3 regions of the Paenibacillus sp. FSL R7-0128 genome follow, and region 2 is predicted to be linked to each of the others. Evidence: riboswitches for the same ligand, from Rfam matches in the RefSeq annotation. Region 2 holds a riboswitch; each other region holds the start of a gene.
The links. Region 2 has a riboswitch for cyclic di-GMP ahead of NST26_RS31390 (flagellar assembly protein A). Riboswitches for the same ligand answer to the same signal wherever they lie in the genome.

Region 1 (4,540 bases), 6.7 Mb from region 2:
AGGCTGTTCCGCGTTCGCTCGCCGCTACTGACGGAATCACTATTGTTTTCTCTTCCTCAGGGTACTTAGATGTTTCAGTTCCCCTGGTCTGCCTCTGCATTTCCTATGTATTCAGAAATGAGTAACTGCGAATTACCACAGCTGGGTTTCCCCATTCGGACACCCCCGGATCAAAGCTTGCTTACAGCTCCCCGAGGCAGTTTCGTTGTTCGCCACGTCCTTCGTCGGCTCCTGGCGCCTAGGCATCCTCCGTGTGCTCTTAGTAGCTTAACCAATGCGTTTTCCCTAAGGAAAATCACGGTAGCAACTAATAACTATTTCCACTTGCTTACACAAGTTTCAGCTAAAAGATGTTCTAAAACGCAAATTCGTTTCGGTATCCAGTTTTCAAGGATCAAGTTGCTGTAAGTTCTGGTCGAACACGACTGTGTCGATAGAAGTTACAGCCAGTAAAGATGAGAGCTTAAACTCTCAAAACTGACCAACGAGTGAGCAACTAGCCGACCGGCTAGATTTAAGATTTGAATGTCTTCATTGCAGAAGACCATTCTCCATAGAAAGGAGGTGATCCAGCCGCACCTTCCGATACGGCTACCTTGTTACGACTTCACCCCAATCATCTACCCCACCTTCGGCGGCTGGCTCCCTTGCGGGTTACCCCACCGACTTCGGGTGTTGTAAACTCTCGTGGTGTGACGGGCGGTGTGTACAAGACCCGGGAACGTATTCACCGCGGCATGCTGATCCGCGATTACTAGCAATTCCGACTTCATGCAGGCGAGTTGCAGCCTGCAATCCGAACTGAGACCGGCTTTGCTGGGATTGGCTCCACCTCGCGGCTTCGCTTCCCGTTGTACCGGCCATTGTAGTACGTGTGTAGCCCAGGTCATAAGGGGCATGATGATTTGACGTCATCCCCACCTTCCTCCGGTTTGTCACCGGCAGTCACTCTAGAGTGCCCAGCTCAACCTGCTGGCAACTAAAGTCAAGGGTTGCGCTCGTTGCGGGACTTAACCCAACATCTCACGACACGAGCTGACGACAACCATGCACCACCTGTCTCAACTTTCCCCGAAGGGCACCTGATGCATCTCTGCTTCGTTAGTTGGATGTCAAGACCTGGTAAGGTTCTTCGCGTTGCTTCGAATTAAACCACATACTCCACTGCTTGTGCGGGTCCCCGTCAATTCCTTTGAGTTTCAGTCTTGCGACCGTACTCCCCAGGCGGAGTGCTTACTGTGTTAACTTCGGCACCAAGGGTATCGAAACCCCTAACACCTAGCACTCATCGTTTACGGCGTGGACTACCAGGGTATCTAATCCTGTTTGCTCCCCACGCTTTCGCGCCTCAGCGTCAGTTACAGCCCAGAAAGTCGCCTTCGCCACTGGTGTTCCTCCACATATCTACGCATTTCACCGCTACACGTGGAATTCCACTTTCCTCTTCTGTACTCAAGTCACCCAGTTTCCAGTGCGACCTCAGGTTGAGCCCAAGGTTTAAACACCAGACTTAAATAACCGCCTGCGCGCGCTTTACGCCCAATAATTCCGGACAACGCTTGCCCCCTACGTATTACCGCGGCTGCTGGCACGTAGTTAGCCGGGGCTTTCTTCTCAGGTACCGTCACTCCGGCAGCAGTTACTCTACCGGACGTTCTTCCCTGGCAACAGAGCTTTACGATCCGAAAACCTTCATCACTCACGCGGCATTGCTCCGTCAGGCTTGCGCCCATTGCGGAAGATTCCCTACTGCTGCCTCCCGTAGGAGTCTGGGCCGTGTCTCAGTCCCAGTGTGGCCGTTCACCCTCTCAGGTCGGCTACGCATCGTCGCCTTGGTGGGCCGTTACCCCACCAACTAGCTAATGCGCCGCAGGCCCATCCCCAAGCAGCAGATTGCTCCGCCTTTCATTCTTCTCTCAGGAGAAAAAAGAAATTATCCGGTATTAGCTACCGTTTCCGGTAGTTATCCCAGGCTTGAGGGCAGGTTGCCTACGTGTTACTCACCCGTCCGCCGCTAAGTCTGAAAGGAAGCAAGCTTCCTCTCAAACTCCGCTCGACTTGCATGTATTAGGCATGCCGCCAGCGTTCGTCCTGAGCCAGGATCAAACTCTCCAAATTGGTATTTAGAAAGAGCGATTGCTCATTTTGAAACATCTGACGAGAATTTACATTCTCATTTTTGGATCTCACCGAAGTGATCTCCGATACTCACTCGTTGTTCAGTTTTCAAAGATCAAGCTCGTTGTTAGTGTCGATGTTGTCGTCACCAGCAACTCTTATAATATATCACGTTCATCTGAGCAATGCAAGCTTTATTTTTGAAATCACTTATTTAAGTAATCTCTCATTTCCTTTGCCGCTCCAACAACGCTTATTTATAATAACCTATCCTTCTATTAAAAAGCAACCTTTATATAAATAAAAATAACCCGCTTAATGACTAAGCGGGTTATTCTCAGATAATGCTATAGTTACAGCTATTCTTAGTAGAATTTCGCTGCAGTATATTTGCTTGCTGATTTGATCAGTTCTGTTGATGCTGTTTTCTTACCCAGACCTGCATCCACTGTAGTATCAATCGTCACCCATTTGCCGTTCAGGAACACTTCGTTCCAGGCATGGTATGAAGTTACATAGCTTGTATTCCCCATAACCAACTTGGTTGGAATCCCTTCACTGCGGAGCATAGTAGCGAACAAGGAAGCGTAATCGTAGCAGATACCTTTGTTGGTAGCCAGTGTATTGTCGTTGTTCGGAATATAATCTGTGCTTACGCTGTTGGCCAGAGAGTAGTCATATTTCACGTTAGCTACGATGTAATTGTAGATAGCCTTAACTTTGTCTGCATCTGTGGTCAGACCCTTTGTAAGCTGTGCTGCCTTTTGAACGGATTTATCGGAAGAACTCCACTTTACATTCTGTACAGAGCTCAAATATACGGCATTCACATTGCTCATTGAAAGAGATACAGTCTCGGAAGATAGTACTTTGTATTTGTTGCCGGTAGTATTCTCAAGAACGGAGACCTTGTAAGAGCCATTACCTTGTTGCAGCGGGAACGTCTCGGTCGGTTTGGAAGTGTATAAGTTGTAAGTATAGCTGTTATTGTCCTTGGTAATCATGAGCTTCATCTTCTTGTCTTTAGGAACATCGTACGATACCCCGATAACCCCTTGATCAAGTTGTCCAACATTTAACCAGCTTGAATCTGCATTTGCTGCTTGAGCAGTGCCTGTCTGCACGGAAGTGACGATCACAAAAAGTGTAATCAGCATTAAATAAAACTTCTTCATGGATAAAACCCCTTTCGGTAGCTGGCTGCCATTCTTACGGGAAGGCCCTTTAGCTTTGCGTCCCTACCTTTCGATAGGTTTGCCGTTATCGTATAAGCTTTATCTGTCCAATCTACTGCCACATAATGACAGATTCAGAATGAAAACAAACAAAAAAAGCCTCTTCATTCGGTAACTGGCTGCCATCCATGACGGGAAGGCCCTGTAGCTTTGCGTCCCTACCTTTCGATAGGTTTGCCGTTATCGTGTATTAGCTTTCATAGTTATAGCTTACCATATCTCAATCTATTAGCAAGACCCAAATCACTAGATTCCCGCAAAAATAGACTAAAATTTTATGTTTTTTGACCTTTCTCAGCATTGTCCTATGACAATCAGGTCAACTTTGCATGAATAATGAGTCTGTGGGTAGGGTTGACAAGCGGATCACAGGTAATGAGGGTCAGAATCTTATCATCATCCTTACCCTTCAGAACTGAAATATCGGTAGGCTCTACAATAGATACATCATATACAACATATTTGTATTCCTGTCCGCTTGTAATAACAGTAATGGCATCCCCTTTACCGACCTCATCCAGTCTGTTGAACAGCCGCCCTGCCGTTCTTGACCGATGTGCCGCAATCGCTGCATTGCCTACCGCGCCAATCGGAGCTGTCTCCTTCATATGCGCCGCCGCATGCTTCATATTGGTCTTGGTGGCGCCCTCCAGTACAGGCAGCTTCAGATCGATTTTATCGATTTCAATAATAGCGGTGATCTTGCCTCCCACTTCAATCTCGGGCGCTGTAGTGGGCACCGGCTCTTCCGCACCAGACTCTTCCGCCAGCAGCTGGGTGACTTCCGCATAAGGCTTGCTCAGATCCTGGCTGGCAGGAGCCGTAGCCGAAGGAACGATTTCACTATAGGCCTGTTCAGCCTCTTCCAGCAGCTTCTGCTGCTGACGGTCCTCGTACCATTCGCTTCCTTTGGGGTAGAGCATAATCAGGACCCCGGCAAGTATAATCAAATAGGATAACTTCCGCATGACAATCGCCTCCGCAATATAGAATAAGTGCTGCCCCCGCAGGGGACGGGGAAGACATACTGTACCTCTAGAATACCCACTTCCGGCTTCCAAAGAAATTAATGATTACTGTAACAAAGGTAACCAGCACCTTGGCCATCAGCACCTGGACTCCCAGCCGATCAGTCAGCAGATGAATCAGCAGCACCGAAATGCCCAGCACCAGCAGATTCAGCACAA
Region 2 (4,540 bases):
GTATTGCTCCAGCGCCTTCAGCACCGCTTGTGAATCACTTACACTGCCGAACACTCCGCCCTGCATTTGAACCATACTCAGCGCCGCCAGGTGATTCGCTTCATCCGTCGCTCCTGTACAATCTGCAAGGATCAGACACTCGTACCCGCGGTCATTGGCTTCCCGCATCGTGGTGTGTACACAGACATCGGTAGTAATACCGGTCAGAATCAGATGGGTAATTCCTTTATTCTTCAGGATCAGGTCCAGGTCCGTTGCGTAAAAGCTCCCTTTGCCCGGCTTGTCTATAATGTACTCTCCGTGGGCAGGCGCCAGCTCATCAATGATCTGCCAGCCGCGCTCCCCCCGCACGAGGATTCGTCCCGCCGGTCCTTCGGAGCCGATCTCGGCCCCGATCTGGCGGCTGCGCCACCGCTTGTTCGCCGGCAGATCCGACAGATCCGGCTTATGCCCCTCGCGGGTATGGATCACGGTGAAGCCTTCGATGTCCCGGATACGGGCCAGCAGCCGCTGAATGGGCTGGATCGCCCTCGCTGTTAATGAGAGGTCATAACCCATTCTCTCGACGTAACCGCCCTTGCCGCAAAAATCCGTCTGCATGTCGATAATCATCAGCGCTGTCTTCGCCGGGTCCACAGCCCCGTCATAAGGCCAGATGTAAGGTGTTGCTGCAATCTGCATGGTTTATGCTCCTCTCCTGATGTCGCTATCTCTATTAATGTCATATTAGTTAACATTAATTCGTGTTTCCTTGGTATGAGTTAGATTATATTACAATGAATTTGCGATGTCTTCGGTTTTATTACGAAATAATACACTGAATGTTTGTGTTTATTTACATAGTTAACATACACATAACATTAACACTCGCAAAACCGCTTATTAAAAAAGAACACTCCGAGTCTTACCAAGCCCAGGGTGTCCCAACAGTTGAATGCTCATACTTTCCTCCCCCTGCCTCTTCCATAAGCTGTAAGCGCTGGGAAACCAGTTTTTTTGTCGAAATAGAGCTGCATATTTCGAGTTTTTTGATAAATAGGCATAATATAGTTGAAAAATAGCTCTTTAAGTACTAGAATTAAGCTTGTTTGCAGAAGTTAATGACGCGTAAGAACTATTTATGACTCTTTTTGTCGATTACAGTCGACCATAACTCCCACCTCTACAGGATGTATATCATTGATCTATTTCTAAAGGCAAACTCCCCGAAAGGGCAGGACGCAAAGCTATGGGCCTAAGAACGCCGGAATCTGCGTTTACGGTTGCCAGGCTGCCAATAGAGACCACTTAAGCCAGCTGTTCCGGAGGGAAAGCCTCCCAGGCTTGATGATGTTCTTTTTCTGTACGAATTGCCATTGATCATACGAAAAAGTGAGGTTACAACCATGCCGCAGCAGGATATCGAACCAAGCCGATATGAATTCGTAGAGTCCCTGATGCTCGAACGTAAAGGTCTCCTGGATTCATTCTCTGTGGAGGGCCGAGCTTCTGACGGGACAACTGGAGATAAGAATGGAATTATCCTCGTGCAGGACAACCAGATATTCATTACTCCCCCGCTCCCCGGAGGTGCTCCCGCCCGCATTTCTGCGGTCCACCCTGTTGTCCTGAAGATCAACTGGAAGACCGTTACAGAGCCAACCGAGGTGACCAGAGCGGATTATATCACTTGGGAGATCTGTGAGAAGCCGCAATATGAAATTACCGTATCGCCTGACAAGCTCAAGGTCCACTTCACTTTATACCGTGCAGAGAAGTACGCCTGGAATCTGGTCAACTGCCCCGCCGCCTTCGAAGCGGTCGTCCGTGCCCAGCCCAATCCGGCGATGCTACTGTCCACGCTCACCATAGAACAGATTATCGCCTCACTGGACAACCGTTTTATTCTGCGCAACCTGAACATTCCCGCCCTGTACGCGGAGCTTACGAACCCTACATATCTCCCCGTATGCATCGCTGAAGGCAGAGCCCCGCTGCCCGGCAAGGAAGCCCGGCTGGAATTCCTGCTGCCTGAGCATACACTTGAGGGGAACCGGATGCTTCAGGGACAGGGAGCCCGGGGTCAGAAGCCTGCGGAACCCTTGGAGTATCTCCGTTTCCCGGGAGCCCCCTTTGCCTTTGCAGGCGAAGTCTTCGCCCGCAAGCTGCCGCCGGAAGAAGGCATTCCCGGCCTCGACACAGACGGAAGGGTCCTGCCCCCTCCCCCGCCGCAGGATATCTACTTTGCTGCCGGTAATCATGCCAAGCTCCTTCCCTGTGGTAATATCGTAGCCCGGCACACCGGCAGGCCCCGTATCTGCGGAGGAAGCGGCAGCGTCCGGATATGTGACTTCCCTCCGGTCAGTCTTCTGGCCAGAGAGATGACAGATCCTGCGGGCGATGTTATGTTCGCAGGTGACATCATTGTACCGGGAGATCTGGAAGGACCTGTACGAATTGAAGCCCTCGGGAATGTGTACGTCTATGGCGATATCCGCCAATCTACAATTATAGCCACCGGCAGTATTTACGTTAGCGGCCAGGTCACCGGCAGCGGCCTGTACGCCGGACACGCCGGGGTAATGCAGCATCGTCTGCACAGCCTCGCATGCCTGCTGCGGACAGAGACGGACGGACTGCTTGAGGCAGCGCGCCAGCTGGCCAAGAATGTGGAATCCCGCCAGCAATCCGTGAATTACGGCCTGGTAGTCATGCTGCTGCTGGAGGATAAATACAGCCACTTGGGCAGCCTGATCCGTGATCTTCAGGCTGCGCTAAGCCGTATGAACGGGGCGTTCGGCTCCGGCACGGACCAGCTCTGGCAGATGCTTGAGGTATTCGCCCATCCGGGACAATTCACCGGGTACATCACGGACAGTGTCCTAAGCCGCTTCTCCAGGCTGCTGCTTAAGCTGGGTGAGGAGATTGAGCTGCTCCAGGAGGAGCATGCGGTGATTAATCTCGCCCGGTCACAGGACAGCCGCCTGGAGTCCGGCGGCAAGCTGCTTGTGCGTGATTCCTGCTAAGACTACTACTATATAAGGAGAAGTGAGCGCATGCGATATAACCGTCTGGGCAATAGCGGCCTGCAGGTGTCCGCCCTGGGTCTTGGAACCAATTCCTTCGGCAAACGGGCAGATCAGGAGACCTCGGTCCGCATTCTGCACACCGCTATGGATCAGGGCATCAATTTCATCGATACCGCCAATATCTATGCCGGCTCTGAATCGGAGCGGATCATCGGCCTTGCGCTTGAAGGCAAACGCCATAACGCAGTGCTGGCGACCAAAGCCGGATTGCCGAAGCATGAGGGACCCGGCGGCAGCGGCTCTTCGCGCCATCATCTGATGCAGGAGCTGGAGGGCAGCCTGCGCCGGCTGAAGACCGACTATGTGGATCTGTATCAGATTCACACCTTCGACCCCTACACACCGCTGGAGGAAACGCTGCGCACGCTGGATGATCTGATCTCCGCAGGCAAGGTGCGCTATATCGGAGCCTCCAATTATGCCGCCTGGGAGCTGATGAAGGCGCTTGGAATCAGCGAAGCCCGGCACTTCGCGAAATACATCTCTATCCAGTGCAGCTATTCGCTGGCTGACCGCACGCCCGAAGCGGAGCTGCTTCCGCTCTGCCTGGATCAGGGTCTGGGCATCATCCCATACTTCCCTCTGGCGGGCGGCATTCTTACCGGCAAATATACTGGCAGCAGCAAAGCCCCTGCCGGCTCCAGAGCAGAGACCGATCCGAACTTCCGCCGCTTCCTTACCCCGGAGCGCATCTCGCTCGGGGAGCAGGTTCAGGCCATTGCGGAGCGACTGGGCACCTCACCTGCAGCTCTATCCCTGGCCTGGCTGATGAACCGGCCCGCCGTCTCCACGGTGATCGTCGGTGCAACTACTGTAGAGCAGGTACAACATAATCTGCTGAGTCTCTCCGCTTCACCGGATGCGGAAATACTTGAGCAGCTTGACCAGGCCAGCGCCGCCTTCCGCACCGGCGAGCCGTTTGCAGTCTACCGGCTGCCGTAAGCGCTGACGGTGACGTTCATATCCATACACAAAAGCGAGCCCCCGTATACGGAGACTCGCTTTTGTGTATTTTGGCTAATGCTGAAGCTGTATTGCATTATACCGCAGCAATGAACCGCTCCATGTCTTCCTGTACCGTAGTAATACCGCCGATGCCGAAGGTATCTACCAGAACCTTAGCTACATTAGGCGACAGGAAGGCCGGAAGTGTAGGACCCAGATGAATGTTCTTCACGCCCAGATGCAGCAGCGCCAGCAGTACAATCACCGCTTTTTGCTCATACCAGGCAATGTTATAAGAGATCGGAAGATCGTTGATATCTGCAAGACCGAACACTTCCTTCAGCTTAAGCGCTATGACCACAAGGGAATAGGAGTCATTGCACTGGCCGGCATCAAGTACACGGGGAATTCCGCCGATATCGCCAAGCGCCAGCTTGTTATATTTGTATTTGGCACAGCCGGCGGTCAGGATCACCGTATCACTCGGCAGCTCTGCTGCGAAGTCGGTGTAATAATTCCGGCTCTTC
Region 3 (4,540 bases), 2.4 Mb from region 2:
GAACTCTCCTGCGGCAACACCGGTGCGTCCGAGCTTAGCCAGGCCTTCTGCCGGGAACAGAGAGTTGCCGTACACACAGGTGTCTGTCTGGTAGATAGAGTCAATGAAGCCGACCGAATGCTCATCGCGCTCCAGAATAACAGCGGCAGCGGCATCACCGAAGTTCGCGTAATATACCGGATCATTCTTGTCCGCATGCGGTGCCACGTAATCGGAGCCGATGACCAGGGCGCGGCGGATTCTCGGGTTCGCCATCATCTGGCGGCTGACCTGCTCAACCGAGGCGGTCATTCCGGCACAGTTGGCATTGCTGTCAATACAGATGGTATGCGAAGCTCCGTTAATCAGGCGGTGAATCATCAATGAGTTCGTAGGAAATATATATTCAGGGGTTTGGCTTGCATAAGCGATCAGGTCAATGTCAGGGCCGGTAAGACCGGTCTTCTCCAGAACATTACTTGCGGCTTCAAAAGCCATTGTCAGGGAATTCTCATCCGGGCTGTCGATGCTGTAGCGGTTTTCACGGCCCAGAGTAGCCAGCAGTCCACGGATATCAATACCTTTGTCATCAAAATGCTGAATGAAAAAGTCATTGCCGATTCTTTTGTCTGGATGGTAGATATCAATGTCCTTAATGCGAATCCCCGCCATAGTACAGACCTCCTAAAGTTTTGTTAGCTATACTTCTCACGAATCTGCTTCTTACAAAACTCTCTTCCAGCATTAGCAGCCGGTTTAATGAATGAACCTGTGCGTTTCAAGCGGCTGATTTAGGTTTAAATTGTATTTATTAAGCTTGTACGGTTGAAGTGATCTCCAGATTCTCAAGTCCTGCTTTGCGGCCCAGGCGTGCCAGCTGCATTTTGAGGATCGGGTTATTTTCCAGGGTAAGACTCACTTTCTGGAAGCCATCAGCCTTGAACATGATGAAGCAGCCTTCAAGCAGCGGTACAACATCAGGAGCGGTTACATTCAGCTTGCGGCAGTCGATCTCTAGTGCATATTCAGCAGGGCTGATCGGGTTAATAGTCTGCTGGTAAGCCTGTATAGATTTGAGCCCGTCCTCGTTAGAGAAGGTTCCCTCCAGCTCAATATTGATTACTTTCTTCGCAGTATCTGTCTTCAAAATAAATTGTCCCATGTTGATCTCTCCCTAAGTGTAATTTCCAATACCTCCAAAACGTTATTCCTGCGACTATATTCGACAAAACCGCAATTCGATTTGGGATATTTTGCCTTCATTATAACCAGATCATACTGAAACGTGCAATCAAAAGTCGAAATTTGTAGATTTATGAAGATTTTTCTTTGATTTCCTCCAGAGTATCCAGCAGCACATTAAAGGCCGAAATCACCCGGGGGGCACCGACGCAAGGGGTCAGATGCAGCAGCACGCCCTTGATCTGCTCGACGGTCATGCCAACGCGGAGCGCCATTACATAATGAACCCCCAGCTGTTCATATTGTCCCATCGTAATCAGCGACGAGATCACCGCGATCTCCTTCCAGTCAGAGCCAATCGTGGTCCGCTGAAAAATATCGCCATAGGCATTGCCCATGATATATTCGGCTAATTCCGGAAAATGCTCTTTGATCGGAGCCAGGGCCTTGGCCCCATAATCTCCTGAGAGATCAGTGAAATGATCGAGTCCGCTGTTCATGTTCTTGTTCACGATATGTCCTCCTGATAGTAGGTTAGAAAAGGTGTGCGGATACGGCTTCCTTACGTAAGATCCAGCGTGCGGTGGGCCGTAGGAGGCATTTCATCACGGTCAGTCAGCAGCTCAATTACAGCTGCCTTGTTAAGTGCCACAGTTTCTTGGATTGCGGCAGCGAACTCCTCCTGCGTCTCGCAGCGGAAGCCGGCTGCACCCAGCGATTCGGCGAATTTCACGGCATCCATCGGAACCTCGAAGATCGTACCGTCAATCCGGCCAGTCGTTTTCTCCATACCCTTAAGCGCCATATCCAGCTGCTTATTGTTCACCACAATGAAAATCACCGGAATGTCCTTGCAAACGGCTGTGTTTATTTCAGTTCCGAGCATCATAAAACAGCCGTCACCGGTAATGCAGAAGACAGTCTCTCCGGGAGAAGCCGTCTTGGCGCCGATCGCCATGCCAATTGAATTGCCCATGCAAGCAAAGTAGGCATCGAATATGAAGCTGCCGGGCCTGCGGACATTGAACCATTTCACAGCATTGAACCCGTGGCTGCCGTCATCTACAAACACGCTGCTGTTGTAAGGAATCAAGTCGCTCATCGTGCTCATTACCGAAGCCAGAGAGAGCCCCGCCAGCACGGGCAACTCGTCATTGTAAGCATTGGAGATTGTGATTTCATGCTTGGTGACCGTAGAGGGGTCCAGCTTCTGAAGATACAGTGCCAGGTTGTCCCTTAAGTCCCCGCCGACAGCGATGGTGGATGAGGACAGTATTTTGCCGACAAAGGTTGGATCTACATCGAACTGGATCAGCTGCGGCGGATGATTCTCCGGCTTCAGGTTGCAGATGGTCATGTCGCTCAGGCGGGAGCCCAGAACAATGAACAGGTCGCTGTTGTTCAGCAATTCATCGCCGTGCGAGGAGCCGCCAACGCCGACAGGACCGTGGTAGAGCGGGTGATCATGAGCTATTGCACCTTTGCCGCCTGGAGAGGTGACTACAGGAATGTTGAAGGTTTCGGCCAGCTGAACCAGTTCCTGATGGGCACCTGAGCGGTTGACGCCTTTACCGGCAATGATCAGCGGCCTAGCGGATTGATTAATCGCCGAGATGACCCGGTCATAGTTCTGATAACTGACTAGTCCCTCGCGTTCCGGCAGAACAATCCGGCATTCCGCGAGCCGCTCTGTCTGCACATCAAACGGAATGCAGAGATGGACCGGACCTTTTTGGTCACCGAGGGCGATGGATAGGGCATGGTTGAAAATCGTGCTGAAGTGATCGCCGCGTTCAACGAGCTTGCTGAAGAGGGTGGCCGGCCGGAACATATCCGCCAAATCAGCCAGGTAGGAAGTGGAATCCTGACATTGGGGAATGCCCAGCTCCTTGATGGACTGATGTCCGGTGATGAAGAGGACGGGAAGATTATTGGCCTTGGCATGCGCTGCTGCGGTGAGTAGATTCGTTCCGCCCGGACCGGAGGTGCCGAAGGCTACCCCGAGACTGCCGGTCTTCAGAGCATAACCGCCGGCGGCGAAGCCGGAGCTGGATTCGTGCCGGCCGGGGATGAACTCTATACCGTAGTCAACCATTTTCAAAGCGATGGGGCAAATAGACTTACCTATGATTCCAAAAGAATGAGTGACTCCCAGATTGTGTAATGCTTCCGCCATATAATCTGCAACTGTCTTCAGAACATCCACCCCGCAAGTTGTTATTTGTATACGTCAGCAATAGAAAACCTGTACTCACCATTGGAGCACAGGTCTGTTGCACGAATCACCATAATCAAACGCGAAACCTAAGGCGTTCACAGTTTTTCAGCAACCTGGCTGTCATGATCCCACTTCAGAAATGAGACTGTAGATCCATGGCTTTGCGTCATTCCCTTTCGGTGAATTTTGCCGGTATGCGGTTATAAATGAATTTGTGGAGAATTTTCCTTTACAATATATTCCTTGCTCCGCTTTTGTCAATAACCCCTGTGAGAAGAAACTCGGAATTTGACGAATATTCAGGAGTGGAAATGGCTAAATATTTGGATTTTCAAACTTTTGAAAATGGTTGTCCCTGGAAGACTAAAGTCTTAAAATGCAAATGGCCGTTTAGGTTGATTAATGTGGGAAGTGAGCACAAAGCCTCATTACATTCCTGATTTACTGCAAAACATTAAGAATTCACTAGATATACAGCATTACAAATTTCGGTGATAGGACTTAAGTAATAGTGATGTAAGATGTTAGCTTATAGACAAGCTATGACAATAGAACGACTATAGTAAAGAAGTGCAAAGCACGGTTTTTACCGTTATGCACAATTTCAACAATTTGTGAATATTACATAACAATCTTTGTTTTGCCCAAAAAAAGAGACACCTCCCGCAGAAAATTCCGCAGGCGTGTCTCTTTGTGCTGAGGTTAAAATTTGAAAATATGAATCGTTTTTTGCAGGTTGAAGACCGCGGAGGTCATCTTCTCTGTCTCCTCAGCTACGGATTGAAGAGCATGAATCTGTTCGTTCATCGCTGCGGATACCTCTTCCGTCCCTGCGGCGGTCTCCTGGGTGATGGCTGAGATATTCTCGATCGCCCCGGAGATCTTGAGCGCGCTCTCCAGCATAAGGTCACTCTCTGCAGAGAAGGAGGCAATCTGCTCGGTTATGTATTGGACACTATGCACAATTTGAGCAAAAATGTTGGCTGTCTCCGTAATCATCTCATTCTGCACCTGGACTACCTCTTCATTGATGGCGATGTTATCGATAGCCTGCTTGATATCCGCTTCGATGCTGCGTACCAGACCGAACACCTCTTTGGTTGAAGCGGTGGATTCCTCGGCCAGCTTGCGGACCTCCTGGGCAACAACGGCGAACCCGCG

Region 1: another riboswitch for cyclic di-GMP. It lies ahead of NST26_RS02610 (transglutaminase-like domain-containing protein); the one in region 2 lies ahead of NST26_RS31390 (flagellar assembly protein A).
Region 3: another riboswitch for cyclic di-GMP. It lies ahead of NST26_RS20925 (thiamine pyrophosphate-binding protein); the one in region 2 lies ahead of NST26_RS31390 (flagellar assembly protein A).

The regions. Positions count from the first base shown of each region.
Region 1 is NZ_JBBOCD010000001.1:622,098-626,637, reverse strand. It holds rRNA gene NST26_RS02620 (23S ribosomal RNA) at 1-273, opposite strand, end outside; rRNA gene NST26_RS02615 (16S ribosomal RNA) at 558-2,118, opposite strand; gene NST26_RS02610 (transglutaminase-like domain-containing protein) at 2,484-3,293, opposite strand; cyclic di-GMP riboswitch class I at 3,307-3,387, opposite strand; cyclic di-GMP riboswitch class I at 3,461-3,542, opposite strand; gene NST26_RS02605 (class D sortase) at 3,668-4,321, opposite strand; gene NST26_RS02600 (GtrA family protein) at 4,389-4,540, opposite strand, start outside.
Region 2 is NZ_JBBOCD010000001.1:7,333,241-7,337,780, forward strand. It holds gene biuH (biuret amidohydrolase) at 1-681, opposite strand, end outside; cyclic di-GMP riboswitch class I at 1,186-1,278, shown strand; gene NST26_RS31390 (flagellar assembly protein A) at 1,386-3,005, shown strand; gene NST26_RS31395 (aldo/keto reductase) at 3,036-4,010, shown strand; gene hcp (hydroxylamine reductase) at 4,108-4,540, opposite strand, start outside.
Region 3 is NZ_JBBOCD010000001.1:4,945,900-4,950,439, reverse strand. It holds gene NST26_RS20940 (3-oxoacyl-[acyl-carrier-protein] synthase III C-terminal domain-containing protein) at 1-651, opposite strand, end outside; gene NST26_RS20935 (hypothetical protein) at 791-1,141, opposite strand; gene NST26_RS20930 (carboxymuconolactone decarboxylase family protein) at 1,293-1,673, opposite strand; gene NST26_RS20925 (thiamine pyrophosphate-binding protein) at 1,724-3,337, opposite strand; cyclic di-GMP riboswitch class I at 3,484-3,580, opposite strand; gene NST26_RS20920 (methyl-accepting chemotaxis protein) at 4,082-4,540, opposite strand, start outside.